Regions from separate parts of the Ottowia sp. SB7-C50 genome, predicted to be linked through region 1. Evidence: predicted binding sites of a transcription regulator. Region 1 holds the regulator's gene; the other holds the start of a gene.
What was found. The regulator FNR, encoded in region 1, switches genes on or off when oxygen is low (the NO sensors DNR and NnrR bind a similar motif). The targets are predictions, from matches to a motif close to TTGATNNNNATCAA.

Region 1 (8,113 bases):
ATCTGCCGGCCGCGGGCTTTGCGCACTTTGCCGTGCTGGCGGGCGTCTTCGTCACGGCGTTCTACTCGTTCCGTCTCTACTTCCTGGTGTTCCACGGGAAGGAGCGCTACGACCTCAACCCCGACGCGCACCACGACGACCACGGCCACGGCCATGGGCATGACGAGAAGCCCCATGAAACGCCGTGGGTGGTGTGGCTGCCGCTGGTGCTGCTCGCCATTCCGTCCGTCGTCATTGGCGCCATGACGCTCATGCCCATGCTGTTTGGCAGCTTCTTCAAGGGCGTTATCCATGTCGACGCCGCGCGCCATCCGGCCATGGCAGAACTGGCGCATGAGATCCATGGCTGGATTCCGATGGCCCTGCACGGGTTCTCCACCGCGCCTTTCTGGCTCGCGCTGGCCGGGGTGGTCGCGGCCTACTACATGTACCTGATCAATCCCGCCTTGCCGGCAGCGATCAAGCGGATGTTCCAGCCGATCTATACGCTGCTCGACAACAAGTACTACCTCGACTGGATCAACGAGAACATCCTTGCCCGCGGCGCACGCATGCTGGGTACGGGTCTGTGGAAGGGCGGCGACCGCGGCCTGATCGATGGCCTGCTGGTCAATGGCTCATGGAAGGTGGTGGGCTGGGTGTCGGGCGTCGTGCGTCGCCTGCAGTCCGGTTATCTCTACCACTATGCGCTGGTGATGATCCTGGGCATCTTCGTGCTGATGACGTACTTCGTCTGGCTCAACAAGTAAGGAAGAGCGAGAATAAAAATGGGTTGGTTGAGCCTCGCCATCTGGACGCCGATCGCATTCGGCGCCGTGTTGCTGTTGCTGGGTCGAGAGAGACAGGCACAGCTCGTGCGCTGGATCGCGCTGATCGGGTCGCTGGTCAGTGTGCTGGTCACGCTGCCCCTCTACAGCGGCTTCCGTCTGGGCACCGCTGCAATGCAGTTCGTTGAAAAGTCGGTCTGGATTCCGCGCTTCAACGTCAACTATCACCTCGGCGTGGACGGCATCTCGCTGTGGTTCGTGCTGCTGACGGCCTTCATCACCGTCATCGTGGTGATTGCCGGCTGGGAAGTGATCCAGCAGAAGGTCAACCAGTACATGGCGGCCTTCCTGATCCTGTCGGGGCTGATGATCGGCGTGTTCTCCGCGCTCGATGGCGTGCTGTTCTATGTGTTTTTCGAGGCGACCCTGATTCCGATGTACCTGATCATCGGTATCTGGGGCGGGCCGAACAAGATCTACGCGGCGTTCAAGTTCTTCCTCTACACCTTGCTGGGGTCGTTGCTCACGCTGGTGGCGTTCATCTACCTGTACACCCGCTCGGGCGGCAGCTTCGACATTCTCACGTGGCAAACCCTGCCGCTGTCCGGCACGGCGCAGACGCTGCTGTTCTTCGCGCTGTTCGCTGCATTCGCCGTCAAGGTGCCGATGTGGCCGGTGCATACCTGGTTGCCCGACGTCCACGTCGAGGCGCCGACCGGTGGTTCCGCCGTGCTGGCCGCCATCATGCTGAAGCTGGGCGCCTACGGTTTCCTGCGTTTCTCGCTGCCGATATTGCCCGATGCATCGCGCGAATGGGCGTGGTTGATGATTGCACTGTCGCTGATTGCCGTGATCTACGTGGGTCTGGTGGCGCTGGTGCAGCAGGACATGAAGAAGCTGGTGGCGTACTCGTCGGTGGCCCACATGGGCTTCGTCACGCTGGGCTTCTTCATCTTCAACGACATGGGCATTACCGGCGGTCTGATTCAGATGATCGCCCACGGCTTCGTGTCGGGCGCCATGTTCCTTTGCATCGGCGTGCTGTACGACCGCGTGCACTCGCGGGAGATTGCCAGCTACGGCGGGGTAGTGAACACCATGCCGCGCTTCACGGCCTTCGCGCTGCTGTTTGCCATGGCCAACTGCGGGTTGCCGGGCACCGCGGGCTTCGTGGGCGAATGGATGGTGATTCTGGGCGCCGTCAAGGCCAACTTCTGGATCGGTGTCGCGGCCGCCACGGCCTTGATTTCGGGCGCCGCCTACACGCTGTGGATGTTCAAGCGCGTGTACCTGGGCCCGATGGTCAATGACGACGTGCGCAAGCTCACCGACATCAATGGGCGCGAATTCCTGATGCTGGCGCTGCTGGCGATTGCCGTGCTGTGGATGGGCCTGTATCCCAAGCCCATCACCGACGTGATGGACGCCTCGGTGGCCAACCTGATTAAGCAGGTGGCGGTATCCAAGCTGAATTGAGGACTTTGGAGATGATTGACAGATTCAGTTGGGTGGCCATCTATCCGGAAATCGTGTTGCTGGTCATGGCGTGCGTGATCGCGCTCATTGACCTCCTTGACCACAGTCCGAGGCGCACCTCGGCCTATGTGCTGGCGCTTCTCACGCTGCTGGGCGTGGCCGGCCTGACGGGCATGTATGCGGCGGGTGGGCAGACCATCTACGGGTTCGACGGCCTGGTGGTGAGCGACCCCATGGCCAACTGGCTTAAATGCTTCTCGGCCTTGGCGATGCTGGTCACGTTCATCTATGGACGTAGATATGTGACCGAGCGCGGCATGCTGCGCGGCGGCGAATGGTATGTGCTGGGCCTGCTGTCCTTGCTGGGCGCGTTCGTGATGATCGCGGCCAACAACCTGCTCCTGCTGTATCTCGGCCTCGAATGCCTGACGCTGGCCAGCTACGCGATGGTCGCACTGCGCCGTGACCATGCCGTGTCGGTCGAGGCCGCCATGAAGTACTTCGTGCTGGGAGCCATGGCGTCGGGCTTCCTGCTGTACGGCCTGTCCATGCTCTACGGCGCCACCGGCACGCTGGACATTGGCGGACTGTTCAAGGCCGTATCTTCCGGGCAGATCCGGCACACCGTGCTGGTGTTCGGACTGGTGTTCGTCGTAGCTGGCGTGGCGTTCAAGTTCGGTGCCGTGCCTTTCCACATGTGGATTCCCGACGTGTATCAAGGCGCACCCACGGCGGTCACGCTGATGATCGGCGCGGCGCCCAAACTGGCGGCGTTTGCCATGGCGATCCGCCTGCTGGTCGAAGGCCTGTTGCCGCTCGCCTTCGACTGGCAGCAGATGCTGGGCCTGCTGGCCATCGCGTCGCTGCTCATCGGTAACCTGGCGGCCATTGCGCAAACCAACATCAAGCGCATGCTGGCGTATTCGACAATCTCCCACATGGGCTTCGTGCTGCTGGGTCTGATGGCGGGTGTGGTCAATGGCAACGCGCTGGCTGCGGCCAATGCGTACAGCTCGGCCATGTTCTACGTCGTGACCTACGTACTGACCACGCTGGCGGGTTTCGGCGTCATCCTGCTGCTGTCGCGCGAGGGGCATGAGAGCGAGGAGATCGCTGACTTCGCCGGACTCAACAGCCGCAGCCCGCTGTACGCCGGCATCATGGCGATTTGCCTGTTCTCGATGGCAGGGCTGCCGCCCTTGGTGGGTTTCCAGGCCAAGCTGTCGGTGCTGCAGGCACTGGTCAGCACGGGGCAGGGCGCCTACATCGGGCTGGCCGTGTTCGCCGTCATGATGTCCTTGATCGGCGCGTTCTACTACCTGCGCGTCATCAAGGTCATGTACTTTGACGATCCGGTGTCCGACGCCGCCCTCGATGCGCCGATGGACATGCGTGCCGTGCTCACGGCCAACGGCGCGTTGCTGCTGATTCTGGGCATCCTGCCTGGCGGATTGATGGCGCTGTGCGCCAAGGCCATCGTGCAGATGCTGGCCACCTGAGAATGAGTCAATCGGTTTCGATCTGGCTGCTCATTCTGCTGGCATTCGTTGCCGCCAACCTGCCGTTCGTCAACCAACGCCTGTTGACCGTGGTGCCGCTCAAGGCACCGGTCAAGAACCTGGCCTGGCGGCTCGCTGAATTGCTGTTCTGGTATGCGGTCGTCATCGGTATCGGCATGGCGATGGAGCGCGCGGTGGGGCAGAACCAGTCGCAAGGCTGGGAGTTCTACGCCGTCACCGGCGCCATGTTCCTGACGCTGGCGTTTCCGGGCTTCGTCTATCGCTATCTGGTGCGCCGGGGCGGCCGATGAGCGACCATCTGGCCGAGGTTCGCGTCGACGGGCGCGAAGTCCTCAAAGGGCACTTTCTCCACGCCTTCTGCGATCAAGTCAGACTGCCCGATGGCACAACGGCACAGCGCGAATACGTTGTTCACCCCGGCGCGGTGATGATCGTGCCGTTGCTGCAGACGGCCACGGGTTCGACCGAATTGGTGCTGGAGCGGCAGTATCGCTACCCTGTGCAGCAGGTGATGGTGGAGTTTCCCGCCGGCAAGCTCGATGCCGGCGAAACCACGCTCCGCTGCGCCCAGCGCGAGCTGCGTGAAGAAACCGGGTACACCGCCCGTGAATGGGCGCGTGCCGGCGTGCTGCATCCCGTAGTGTCCTACTCGACCGAATTCATCGAGATCTGGTTTGCCCGCGACTTGCAAGCGGGCGAACGCCGTCTGGACGAGGGCGAGTTTCTCGATGTGTTCACCTTGCCCGTCCACGAATTGATTGCCTGGTGTCGCGATGGCCAGGTCACCGACGCCAAGACGCTTATTGGGGCGCTCTGGCTGCAGAACGTGCAAAGCGGCGCCTGGAAGCTGGATTGGCAGGCAGCGGTGCCCGACTGACGCCATGAAAGTGCTCGACCTTCAATGCACGCACGGCCATGCTTTCGAGGGCTGGTTTTCGTCCGAGGACGACTTTCAGGACCAGCTCACGCGGCAGTTGCTGGCGTGCCCGATGTGCGGCGACAGCCAGGTCGTGAAGCTGCCCAGCGCGCCCCGGCTTAACCTGGGCTCGACGACCGCGCCGGCCACACCGTCGGCTCCCCCGTCCGCAGTACCGACCGAACGTTCCACGGCAGCGGTCATGCCAGCTGCGGCGATGCAGGCCGCCTGGCTGCAAATGGTGCGTCGCGTGGTGGCGTCTACCGAGGACGTGGGCGAACGCTTTGCCGAAGAGGCGCGCCGCATGCACTACGGCGAAGCGGCGGAGCGGGGGATTCGGGGCCAGGCCTCCATCGAGCAGACGGAAGAATTGCTGGACGAAGGCATTGTCGTGCTGCCGCTGCCTTTGCCGCCCGGCTTCAAGGACACGCTTCAGTAACTCTTGGTCTTGGTCGCCCTGCGAGGACGGCAGGGGCGGTGTGATGGCAGTCGCTCAGGCGCACGCCGGCGCGTTGACGATGGCGCGCAGCGCTTCCGTATCCACAATGCGCACGTGGCGCTGCTTCACTTCGACGATGCCTTCCTCGGCAAACTTCGAGAACGTGCGGCTCACGGTTTCGAGCTTCAGCCCCAGGTAGCTGCCGATTTCTTCGCGGGTCATCCGCAGCACCAGTTCGCTCTGGGAAAACCCGCGCGCATGCAGCCGCTGAACCAGGTTCAGCAGGAAGGCGGCCAGGCGCTCTTCGGCGCGCATGCTGCCCAGCAGCAGCATCACCCCGTGCTCACGCACGATCTCGCGGCTCATGATCTTGTGTACATGCGTCTGCAGGGCCGGCACCTGGCGCGACAACTCCTCGATGCGGTCGTACGGCATGACGCAGACTTCGGCGTCTTCCAGCGCCACGGCATCGCACGTATGTCGGTCGCCCACGATGCCGTCGAGGCCGATGATTTCTCCGGCCATCTGGAAGCCTGTCACCTGATCGCGGCCGTCCTCGGTGGCGATGCAGGTCTTGAAGAAGCCCGTGCGAATGGCATACAGCGCATTGAAAGTATCGCCGTTGGAGAACAGCGGCGATCCCCGCTTGATCTTGCGCCGCGTGGCGACCAGGTCGTCCAGCTTGCCCAGGTCGTCGCCCGACAGACCCATCGGCATGCATAGCTCGCGCAGGTTGCAGTTGGAGCAGGCGACTTTGATGGTTTGCGGCGTCATGCGGGCACGTGGGCAAGGTGGATCTTGAGCATCGTCAAGCAAGCCCATTTTAGGCCATGCGGTCGTTGCACCCCAAAGCCTTGATTCAACGCAAAAACCCGACGAATCCGCTCGGATACCTTGATCATTGTCAAGGCGCCAGCCGCTCGACACGGCGAAAGTTCGGGGTCAGGTTCAAAGGAAAAAAGCGATGACCGCCATCACCACCGGACTGCTGACCAAGTTCGACGTTCCCGGCCCGCGCTACACCTCGTATCCGACGGCAGACCGGTTCGTCGAGGCTTTTGGCGAGGCAGACTATGTGCAGGCGCTGGACCAGCGCCGCGCCGGCCCCGCGGCGCTGGCGTTGCCGTTGTCGCTGTACGTGCACATCCCGTTTTGTGAATCGCTGTGCTACTACTGCGCGTGCAACAAGATCATCACCAAGCACCATGAGCGCAGCGCACCTTATCTGCGCTATCTGAGCAAGGAGGTGGACCTGCACGTGCAACACCTGGGTGCGGGCCTGCCCGTCAGCCAGTTGCACCTGGGCGGCGGCACGCCCACCTTTTTCAGCGACGATGAACTGCGCGAGCTGATGTCCATGCTGCGCCGCAACTTCAGCCTGGTGCCGGGCGGTGAATACTCCATCGAGGTGGACCCGCGCACCGTGGACGAGGCACGCCTTGAAACGCTGGCGCGACTGGGTTTCAACCGCCTTAGCCTGGGTGTGCAGGATTTTGACCCGCTGGTCCAGAAGGCCGTGCACCGCATCCAGCCGGCCGACAAGGTGTTCGCGCTGGTCGATGCGGCGCGCCGCATCGGCTTTGAATCGATCAACGCCGACCTGATCTACGGGCTGCCCAAGCAGACGCCGGAGTCGTTCGAGCGCACGCTGGCGCAGGTGAGCGAACTGCGGCCGGACCGCATCGCGCTCTACGCCTATGCACACCTGCCGGAGCGCTTCAAGCCGCAGCGCCGCATCATCGCCATCGACCTGCCGGGTGCGGCCAACAAGGTCGCCATGCTGGCGCGCGCGCTGGCCGCCTTTGAAGCGGCCGGCTACGACTACATCGGCATGGACCACTTCGCCCTGCCCAACGACGCGCTGGCGGTCGCCAAGCGGCAGGGGCGGCTGCACCGCAACTTCCAGGGCTACAGCACGCAGCCGGATTGCGACCTGATCGGCCTGGGCGTGTCCGCCATCGGCAAGGTGGGGGCCACCTACAGCCAGAACGCCAAGTCGCTGGAGGAATACCAGGACCTGCTCGACCACGGGCATCTGCCGGTGGTGCGTGGCTTGGCGGTGTCGCGCGACGACCTGCTTCGCCGCGCCGTCATCATGGCGTTGATGTGCCAGGGCGAGGTGTTGTTCGAGTCGATCGAGCTGGCGCACCTCATCGACTTCCGCGATTACTTCGCTGCTGAGCTGGAAGCCTTGCGCGCCATGGAGGACCAGGGCCTGGTCAAGCTGAGCGATACCGGCATCCAGGTCACGGCCCTGGGCTGGTTCTTCGTGCGCGGCGTGGCCATGATGTTCGACAAGTACCTGCAGGCCGACCGCACGCGCGCCCGCTTCTCCAAGATCATCTGATGTCGCGCCGCGCCACAGGGGCAAGGCTTCGATGACAGAATGACGGCGAGCCTTTGTCGGCTCGCCTCTGGTTTTGCGTATCCACTGACTGCATGCAAGCTTCTCTTGCCGTGACCGCCCTTGTCATGGGCCTGGCGGGCGGCCCCCACTGTATTGCCATGTGTGGCGCGGCCTGCGCCGGCATCGGGCAGGCGGCGGCGCCGCGCGGCACGCAGGCCATCGGGATGTTCCAGGTGGGGCGCGTGGCGGGTTACGCCGCGCTGGGCGCGGTGGCCTCGGCCACCATGCAGGGGCTGGGCTGGCTGACGGTGCAGTCCGCCGCGCTGCGGCCGCTGTGGACCATGGTCCATGTCGCGGCCATCATGCTCGGCTTGTTGCTGCTGATCCAGGCGCGTCAGCCCGCGTGGCTGGAAACCGGCGCGCGCCGCGTGTGGGCCAGGGTGCGCTCGGCAACGCAGTCCATGGGCCTGGTGGCGCCGCTTGGCCTGGGCGTGGCTTGGGCCTTGTTGCCGTGCGGGCTGCTGTATTCGGCCGTGATGGTTGCGGCGCTGGCGGGCAGCGTGCCCGGCGGCGCGGCCGTCATGGCGCTGTTCGCGCTGGGGTCGGGCGTATCGCTGTGGGCCGGTCCGTGGCTGCTACTGAAGCTGG
Region 2 (8,113 bases), 1.2 Mb from region 1:
CATTCGACGTCGAACGCGCCCAGCCAGCCCTTGATCGATGTCAGCCGCCCGCCCAGCACCGGCCAGCGCCGCGCCTGCGCGCCGCCCGCCTCGCCTGGGCCGGTGGTGAAAATCGTCACGTCCAGCACGTCCTGCAGCAGCGCCGCGGCGCGCTCGGCGGCGTCCAGCGCGCCAACGATCAGCACGCGGCCGCCGCTGCGGTAGCTCACCGCCGCCACCGGCTCGGGGTCGGGCAGCCGCGCGGCGGACAGCAGCGCCGCCATCTTGGGCGTGGCCTGTGCGGCGTCGCGGCTCCAGCCGCCGGTTTCGCGGATGTTGACGAAGCGGATGACCGAGGTGCGCGCGCCTTCGGTCTGCTCGGCCAACTCGGTGAACAGGCGCTGCTCCTGCGTGCAGGCCACCACCACCGGCTCGCCGCCCTGCAGCGCGCGCTGAAACGCCGGCGCCTCGCGGCGGCACAGCGTGGAGTGCAGCGTCAGCGATTCATCCAGCGCCTGGCCGATCCGCTGCGCGTCCAGCGGCATCGTGCGATTGCAGTCGCAGATCAGCGTCGTCATGGCGTGGTGCCGCGCCGGCGTCGGCCGCCTGCGGAAGGGGTAATTCGTTGCATGGCGCCGATGGTGCCACATCGGCAGAGTCCGGGCCCGGTTCAGGGGCGGCCGCCATGGCCGCCGAATCGGCTGTCGGCGCCGCATCCGCGCCCGCCGCTTGCTCACATTCCTGTAGCGCCGGCGCGCCGGCCGCGCATGCGACCGCTTCTTCCTGCGGCTCGTCGACCAGCTTCAGAAAGCGTGCGCTGGCCATCTGCGCCAGCATGCTGGCGGGCAGCGGGTCGGGCCGGGTGTAGTCGTCGATGTAGATGTCCAGCCCGTCCATCACGTTGAAATGCGGGTCGGTGAACAGCTTCCTGAAAGCGGCATTGCGCACCTCGGGCGCCACGCTGCGCGCCACGAAAGGCTGAAAGTCCGATTCGAGCGTGAGCGACTTGACGTCGTCAAGCGTCAGTGTGGCCGCTTCGTTTTCAGTAGCTGCCTGCGCTGTATCCGCGGGCGCCGGGGCGGTATCTGGCACCCACTGCACGGCGTCGGGCACGCCCGCGCCCACCCCAGCGGGCACCGCCGGCGCGGGCGGCTCGGCCAGCGGTTGCCCGGCGCGCGCATGGGCCTTGCGGCGCGACCAGCGCCCCAGAAATCCGTCGTTCGACTCGTCGCTCATGGCATCAATGTCCTCCACCGCCGCGCCGCTTTTCCTCGGTCGACACGCGTGCCGGGTTGCCGAAGCGGTCGGTCAGCGGTTCGAAGCTTTGAGGCCGCTGGCGGCGCTTGGGTTCCGGCGTGTAGTGCGCCTGGGCGAAGGCGCTGATCCACGCCACCACCTCAGCGGTGGCCGGCACCTGCTCGACTTTTTCCTGCGCATCCAGCCAGCGGCCGGCGTCGTGGTAGCTGAGCGACACCGCCTCGGGCTGCGGCGGCGTGTCGTCGTCCGCGCCCTCGGGCATGCGCCACAGCACGAACCAGCCGGGCGAGGTCGTCGTCGCGTTCAGGTAATAGCCTTCCGCGTCGTCGCGAAACAGCTCGACGGTGAAGCCGGGAAAGATCCAGCAGGGGCCGCTGTCGTTGTCGTACAGCCGTGAAGGCGCGTCGCCGTGGTGCGGCTGCTGCGGCACCACGTCTTCCAGCGCCCAGCGCCACGGCTGCCAGCGCGCGGCCACGCCGTGGTTGGGCACGCGCCGCATCAGCACCGACACGCGCATGGCGGGGCGCGCCGATGGCCCGGCGCTGGCGGGGGGCGAAAGGTCTGGCGTGGTCACCCGGGCATTATCCGGCGCGCTGCCATCACCTGCGCCGCGCCAGGGCAAAGCCGCCCGTTGGCGACCATCGCCCCGCGCGTGCGCTGCCGGTTGACGGGCATCAACCCCCCTGTCGCCGCCATGCCGCTACCCTGCCCCGCCATGACATTCGACCTTCTCATCAGCGGCGCAGGCCCGGCCGGGCTGTGCCTGGCGCAGGCGCTTTCGGGGCAGGGGCTGTCCATCGGCCTCGTGGAGCAGCAACCCGCGTCCGCCCTGGCCGCCCCGGCCTTCGACGGACGCGAGATCGCGCTGACGCAGCCATCGGCCGAGCGCCTGCAGCGCCTGGGCCTGTGGCACCGCATCCAGGCGTACGACCCGGCCGCGCTGTCGCCGCTGCGCGATGCGCGCGTGATGAACGGCCCGTCGCCGTTTGCGCTGGTGATCGGCCACGGCCTGACGTCGCGCAGCGAACTGGGCTGGCTGGTGTCCAACCACCTGATCCGCCGCGCGGCCTGGGACGCCGTGCAGGACAGCATGGCCCGGCATGGCGACATCACGCTGCTGGCGGGCGACGCGGTATCGCAGGTCGATGTGGCTGCCGACGCCGCGCACGTCACGCTGGCGAGCGGCGCCCGCCACACCGCGCGCCTGCTGGTGGCGGCCGACAGCCGCTTTTCGCCCACGCGGCGCGCGGTGGGCATCGGCGCCGCCATGCACGACTTCGGCCGCAGCATGCTGGTGTGCCAGATGACGCACCCGCAGCCGCACGACCACGCGGCGTGGGAATGGTTCGGCCACGGCCAGACGCTGGCGCTGCTGCCGATGAACGACGACCCCGCCACCGGCGCGCACCGCGCATCCGCCGTGCTGACGCTGCCGCACCAGCAGATCGAGCCGCTGCTGACGCTGGACGAAAACGCCTTCAACGACGACATGACGCGCCGCTTCGAGCAGCGCCTGGGCGCCATGCGCCTGGCCAGCACGCGCCACGCGTACCCGCTGGTCGGCGTGTACCCGCACCACATGGTGGCGCAGCGCTTTGCCTGCGTGGGCGACGCCGCCGTGGGCATGCACCCCGTGACGGCGCACGGCTTCAACTTCGGGCTGCTGGGCGTCGACACGCTGGCGCGCGAGCTGCAGGCCGCCCACGCGGCGGGGCGCGACGTCGGCCTGCCCGAACCGCTGGCGCGCTACCAGCGCACGCACCGGCTGGCCACGCGGCCGCTGTACGAGGCCACGCGCCTGGTGACCACGCTGTACACCGCCGAAGCGCCGCCCGCGCGCCTGCTGCGCGACGCCGCGCTGCGCGTGGCCGAGCGGGTGACGCCCTTCAAGCGCGCCATCGCATCGCAACTGGCGGGCGGGCATTGACGCTATCTATTCGATAGCGACATGCGCTTGCCTGACCAGCGCGTGCAGCATAAAACGCTCTGATTTCTGCCGCCGGATCAGTCCGCGCCCACCAGCGCGCCCTGCGCATCGTCGGGCGGCAGCAGCGGCGTGGCGCGCGCCAGCGCCATCCAGACATGGAAGGGCAGGCGCTCCACCGGCCGGCGCGGTGCCGGGCGCAGCACGGCCAAGCGGTCGCCTTCGCCGCACTGCATCACGCCGCATTCGGGCGGCACTTCGTCGGGCTGCGCAATGGGGCGGCCGCGCGCGTCACGCCCCAGCACATACCAGCACGCGCCGCCCATCTGCAGGTAGGCGGCGCGCTTGTCGGGGCGCTTCAGGTCGCCCAGCAGGTCGGCGCGGCTGACCTTGACCTCGTGCACCACCGGTTCCAGATAGGCCTCGACGCTGGTGTGGCGCAGCGAGAACACGTCGGGGCAGGCCACGAGCCAACGCGCGCGCGGCGCCGCGCTCGGGCAGCCCGGCTCGTCTGCTACGCATTCAATAGCTGCCTGCGCCGGTTGCGCATGCGCTGGCGCGGCATTTTGATCCGCCACCGGCGGCAGCGGCACGCGCAGACCGAGCCCGCGCCACACGATGCGCCCGGCGCGCGACAGCTCGGCCGCCACGCGCTGCACCAGCGCCTCGTGCGCCGACAGCGCGGCGCGGTGGCCGTTCGCCGACGCGCTGATCGCGGCGACGCCCGCGTCGGTCACGCGCAGCCGCTCGCAGCCCACGTCGGCGCGCTCGCGCTCCAGCAGGCCGGCGGCCAGCAGCTCGGCCTCCAGCACGTCCTGAAACGGCCAGCCGGCCGACCGGAACATCTGGCGCAGGCGCTGGGTGTGGCGGCGGGTGATCTGCATGAGGGCGGAATTCTCGCGCAGCGCCGCGTGCGCCAGCCACCCGCTGCGATATCGCACGGGGTAAACCAAGGCGTTGGCTGACAGCGCGGCGAGGCGGGCATGGCCAAGATAGCCGCATCGTTTTCAGAGCCCAGGACTGACCCATGAAACACGCACGCTCGCCGATGCCGCTGGTCGCGGCCTTCGCCCTGGCGGCCATGACCGCGCCCGCGTGGGCCGCCTCGCCCGGCGCCTGGAAGCAGCACGACAAGGCCGTGCTGAAGGCCTGCACCGAGGCCAGCCAGTTGAAGGGGACGAAGGTGGTCGGCAGGCCAGCGCTGTTCAGCGGCGACGTCGGCCACACCGCGCTGCTGCTGCAGGGCCGCTACCCGCAAAAGCACATGAAAAACCGGCTGGGCCGCGAGCTGTGCCTGTTCGAGCGCCGAAGCGGCACCGCGCACGTCACCGAGGCCGACGCGTTCGGGCGCTGAGGCCCGTGCGCCCTCAAGCCGGCGCCACGCGCACCGCGCAGTACTTGAACTCCGGAATCTTGCCAAACGGGTCGAGCGCGGCGTTGGTCAGCAGGTTGGCGGCGGCCTCGCGGTAGGCGAACGGAATGAACACGCTGCCGGGCGGCGTGCCGTCGTCGCGGCGCACCGCCAGCGTCACTGCTCCGCGGCGCGATTGCACGCGCGCGTGCCCGCCCGGCGCCAGGCCCAGCCGCGCCAGATCGTCACCGTGCATCGACACCGTCGGCGCCGGCTCAAGGGCGTGCAGCACCGCGGTGCGGCGCGTCATGGAGCCGGTGTGCCAGTGCTCCAGCTGGCGACCGGTGATCAGCACCATGGGGTAGTCGGCATCGGGCCGTTCGTCGGGCGGGATGATGTCGGCCGGCACCAGTTGCACGCGGCCGCTGGGCGTCGGCACGTCGTCGATGAAGACGATGGGCTGGCCGGGGTCGTCTTCGCTCAGGCACGGGTAGGTGACGCTGCTTTCGCGCTGCAGGCGATCCCACGTGATGCCGGCGATGGCACCGTGCATGGCGCGGCGCATTTCGTCGTAGACCTGGTCGACGCCGTGGTAGCTTTCCGATGGAACCGGGCTCTGGCGCTGGTCTGACATGCGCGAGTAGCTATCGTTTTCATAGCTCCAGTTCAAACCCATGCGCTCGGCCATCTGCTGGATGATCCACAGGTCGGCCCTTGCCTCGCCCGGCGGCTGCAGCGCCTGCTGGCCCAACTGCACCATGCGGTCGGTGTTGCTGACGGTGCCGGTCTTTTCAGGCCAGGCGCTGGCGGGCAGGATCACGTCGGCCAGCCACGCGGTCTCGGTGAGGAAGATGTCCTGCACCACCAGGTGCTCCAAGCTTGCCAGCGCGTGCCGCGCGTGGTTCAGGTCGGGGTCGCTCATGGCCGGGTTCTCGCCCATGATGTACATGCCGCGCACCTTGTGCGGGTCGCTGTCGGGTGCGAGCGCCTTGTGCATGATTTCCACCACGGTGTAGCCGGGCTGGTCGTCGAGTGTCGTGTCCCAGAAGTCCTCGAACCACGCGTGCGCCGATGCATCGGCCACCCGCTGGTAGTTGGGGAACATCATGGGGATCAGGCCGGCATCGCTGGCGCCTTGCACGTTGTTCTGGCCGCGCAGCGGGTGCAGGCCGGTGCCAGGGCGGCCGATCTGGCCGGTGCAGGTGGCCAGCGCAATCAGGCAACGCACGTTGTCGGTGCCGTGCACGTGCTGGCTCACGCCCATGCCCCACAAAATGATCGACGACTTGGCGGTGGCGTAGGCACGCGCCACCTCGCGCAAGGTCTCGGCGGGAATGCCGCAGATCGGCGCCATCGCTTCGGGCGAGTAGCCCTGCACGTTTTCGACCAGCGCGGCGTAGTTGTCGGCGCGGTCGCGGATGAATGCCTGGTCGACCAGCCCTTCCGTGACGATCACGTGCAGCAGCGCGTTCAGCATCGCCACGTCGGCACCCGGCTTGAATTGCATCACGCGCCAGGCGTGGCGCGCGATGTCTGTGATGCGCGGGTCGGCCAGCACGATGCGCGCGCCGCGCTGGGCAGCGTTCTTCATCCACGTGGCCGCCACCGGGTGGTTGGCCGTGGGGTTGGAGCCGATGATGAGGATCAGCTCGGCAAATTCGACGTCCTTCACCGGGTTGCTGACCGCGCCCGAACCCACGCCCTCCAGCAGCGCCGCCACGCTGGACGCATGGCACAGGCGCGTGCAATGGTCCACGTTGTTGCTGCCAAAGCCGGTGCGCACCAGCTTCTGGAACAAATACGCCTCTTCGTTGCTGCCCTTGGCGCTGCCAAAGCCAGCGAGCGACTTGGGCCCGTGCTGCGTTTTCAGATCGACCAGCTTGCCGGCGGCCAGTTGCAGCGCTTCTTCCCACGTCGCTTCACGGAACACGTCGCGCCAGTTGCCACGGTCGTCACAATGCTCGGGGTCTTTTGCCACGCCCGCGCGGCGGATCAATGGCACCGTCAGCCGATCCGGGCTGGCGACGTAGTCAAAACCAAAGCGCCCTTTGACGCACAGCCGACCTTCGTTGGCCGGGCCGTGGCGGCCGCTGACGCTCACGATCTGCTCATCGCGCACGTTGTAGGTGATCTGGCAGCCCACGCCGCAGAACGGGCAGACGGAATCGACCTGCCGGTCCACCGCCTGGGCGCCGATGTGCGTCTTGGGCATGAGCGCGCCGGTGGGGCACGCCTGCACGCATTCGCCACACGCCACGCAGGTGCTGGCGCCCATGTCGTCGCCCAGATCGAACACGATGCGCGCGTGGCTGCCGCGGCCGGCGTAGCCAATCACGTCGTTCACCTGCGCCTCGCGGCAGGCGCGCACGCAACGCGTGCATTGGATGCAGGCGGAGAGATTCACCGCCATGGCGGGGTGGCTGAGATCGGCTTCGGGCTGCCGACGCTTCAGGTTTTGCAGCGCGGGCCGCACGTGGATGGCGCGCTGCGCGGCCCATTGGGTGAGTTCGCCGTGTTGGCCGACGCCACCCTCACCCCTGCCCTCTCCCGCCCGGCGGGAGAGGGAGTTTTCCAGGCTGACGGACGGGTACGGCGCAGGGGCGGCTGTTGCTCCCTCTCCCGCACGCGGGAGAGAGCTGGGGTGAGGGTCCTTCCTCCCCCGCTGGGGGAGGGCTGGGGTGGGGGCCAGCCCCGATTCCGGCGTGACCGTGGGTTGCCCCCATCCCTGCCTTCCCCCAGCGGGGGAAGGAGCCAGATCGTCGTTCCACTTGAAGCCCTCTGCCGGCATCTCCGCCATCAGCAGTTCCAGCACCATGTCCTGGCTCTTGCGCGCGCGCTCGCTCGTGGCCCTGACCTTCATGCCCGGCTGCACCGCGCGGCAGCAACTGGGTGCCAGCACGCGCTCGCCTTCGATCTCGACCACGCAGGCGCGGCAGTTGCCGTCGGCACGCAGGCCGTCGGTAAAGCACAGGCGCGGGATTTCAACGCCGTGGCGTTCAGCAGCTTGCAGAATGGTTTCGCCGGCCAGCGCTTCGACAGCGCGGCCATCCAGTTCAAACGCCAGCGTCTGCGGCATCAGCTCGGCGGCTTTGGCGGGTGCGTTCATGGCTGGCCTCCCACTTCGTCGGGAAAGTACTGCTGCACGCAGCGAATGGGGTTGGGCGCGGCCTGGCCCAGGCCGCAGATGCTGGCGTCGACCATCACGGTGTTCAGGTCATTCAGCGTGGCGTGGTCCCACTGCGGCGATTCCATCAGTTGCGCCGCCTTGGCGGTGCCCACGCGGCACGGCGTGCACTGGCCGCAGCTCTCGTCGGCGAAGAAGCGCATCATGTTCAGCGCCGCGTCGCGCGCTTTGTCTTGGTGGCCGAGCACCATGACGGCCGCGCTGCCGATGAAGCCACCGTGCGGCTGCAGCGTGTCGAAGTCCAGCGGCACATCGGCCAGGCGCGCCGGAAAAATGCCACCACTCGCGCCGCCGGGCAGGTAGGCATACAGCTCATGGCCGTCGGCCATGCCGCCGCAATACTCATCCACCAATTCGCGTAGCGTGATGCCGGCCGGCGCCAGCTTGACGCCGGGGTTCTTCACGCGACCGCTGACGC

Region 2: the regulator FNR is predicted to act here: its motif matches at 1,901-1,914, upstream of ubiM (5-demethoxyubiquinol-8 5-hydroxylase UbiM).

Annotation. Positions count from the first base shown of each region.
Region 1 covers NZ_CP136995.1:1,678,249-1,686,361, forward strand. The annotation lists gene nuoL (NADH-quinone oxidoreductase subunit L) at 1-749, shown strand, start outside; gene R0D99_RS08020 (NADH-quinone oxidoreductase subunit M) at 768-2,243, shown strand; gene nuoN (NADH-quinone oxidoreductase subunit NuoN) at 2,255-3,742, shown strand; gene R0D99_RS08030 (DUF2818 family protein) at 3,745-4,053, shown strand; gene R0D99_RS08035 (NUDIX hydrolase) at 4,050-4,640, shown strand; gene R0D99_RS08040 (DUF1178 family protein) at 4,645-5,118, shown strand; gene fnr (fumarate/nitrate reduction transcriptional regulator Fnr) at 5,173-5,892, opposite strand; gene hemN (oxygen-independent coproporphyrinogen III oxidase) at 6,083-7,465, shown strand; gene R0D99_RS08055 (sulfite exporter TauE/SafE family protein) at 7,558-8,113, shown strand, end outside.
Region 2 covers NZ_CP136995.1:2,858,306-2,866,418, forward strand. The annotation lists gene R0D99_RS13680 (4Fe-4S dicluster domain-containing protein) at 1-524, opposite strand, end outside; gene R0D99_RS13685 (DUF3306 domain-containing protein) at 484-1,215, opposite strand; gene R0D99_RS13690 (DUF3305 domain-containing protein) at 1,220-1,753, opposite strand; gene ubiM (5-demethoxyubiquinol-8 5-hydroxylase UbiM) at 1,952-3,163, shown strand; gene R0D99_RS13700 (hypothetical protein) at 3,241-4,044, opposite strand; gene R0D99_RS13705 (hypothetical protein) at 4,188-4,514, shown strand; gene fdhF (formate dehydrogenase subunit alpha) at 4,528-7,587, opposite strand; partial or broken gene R0D99_RS13715 (NADH-ubiquinone oxidoreductase-F iron-sulfur binding region domain-containing protein) at 7,614-8,113, opposite strand, start outside.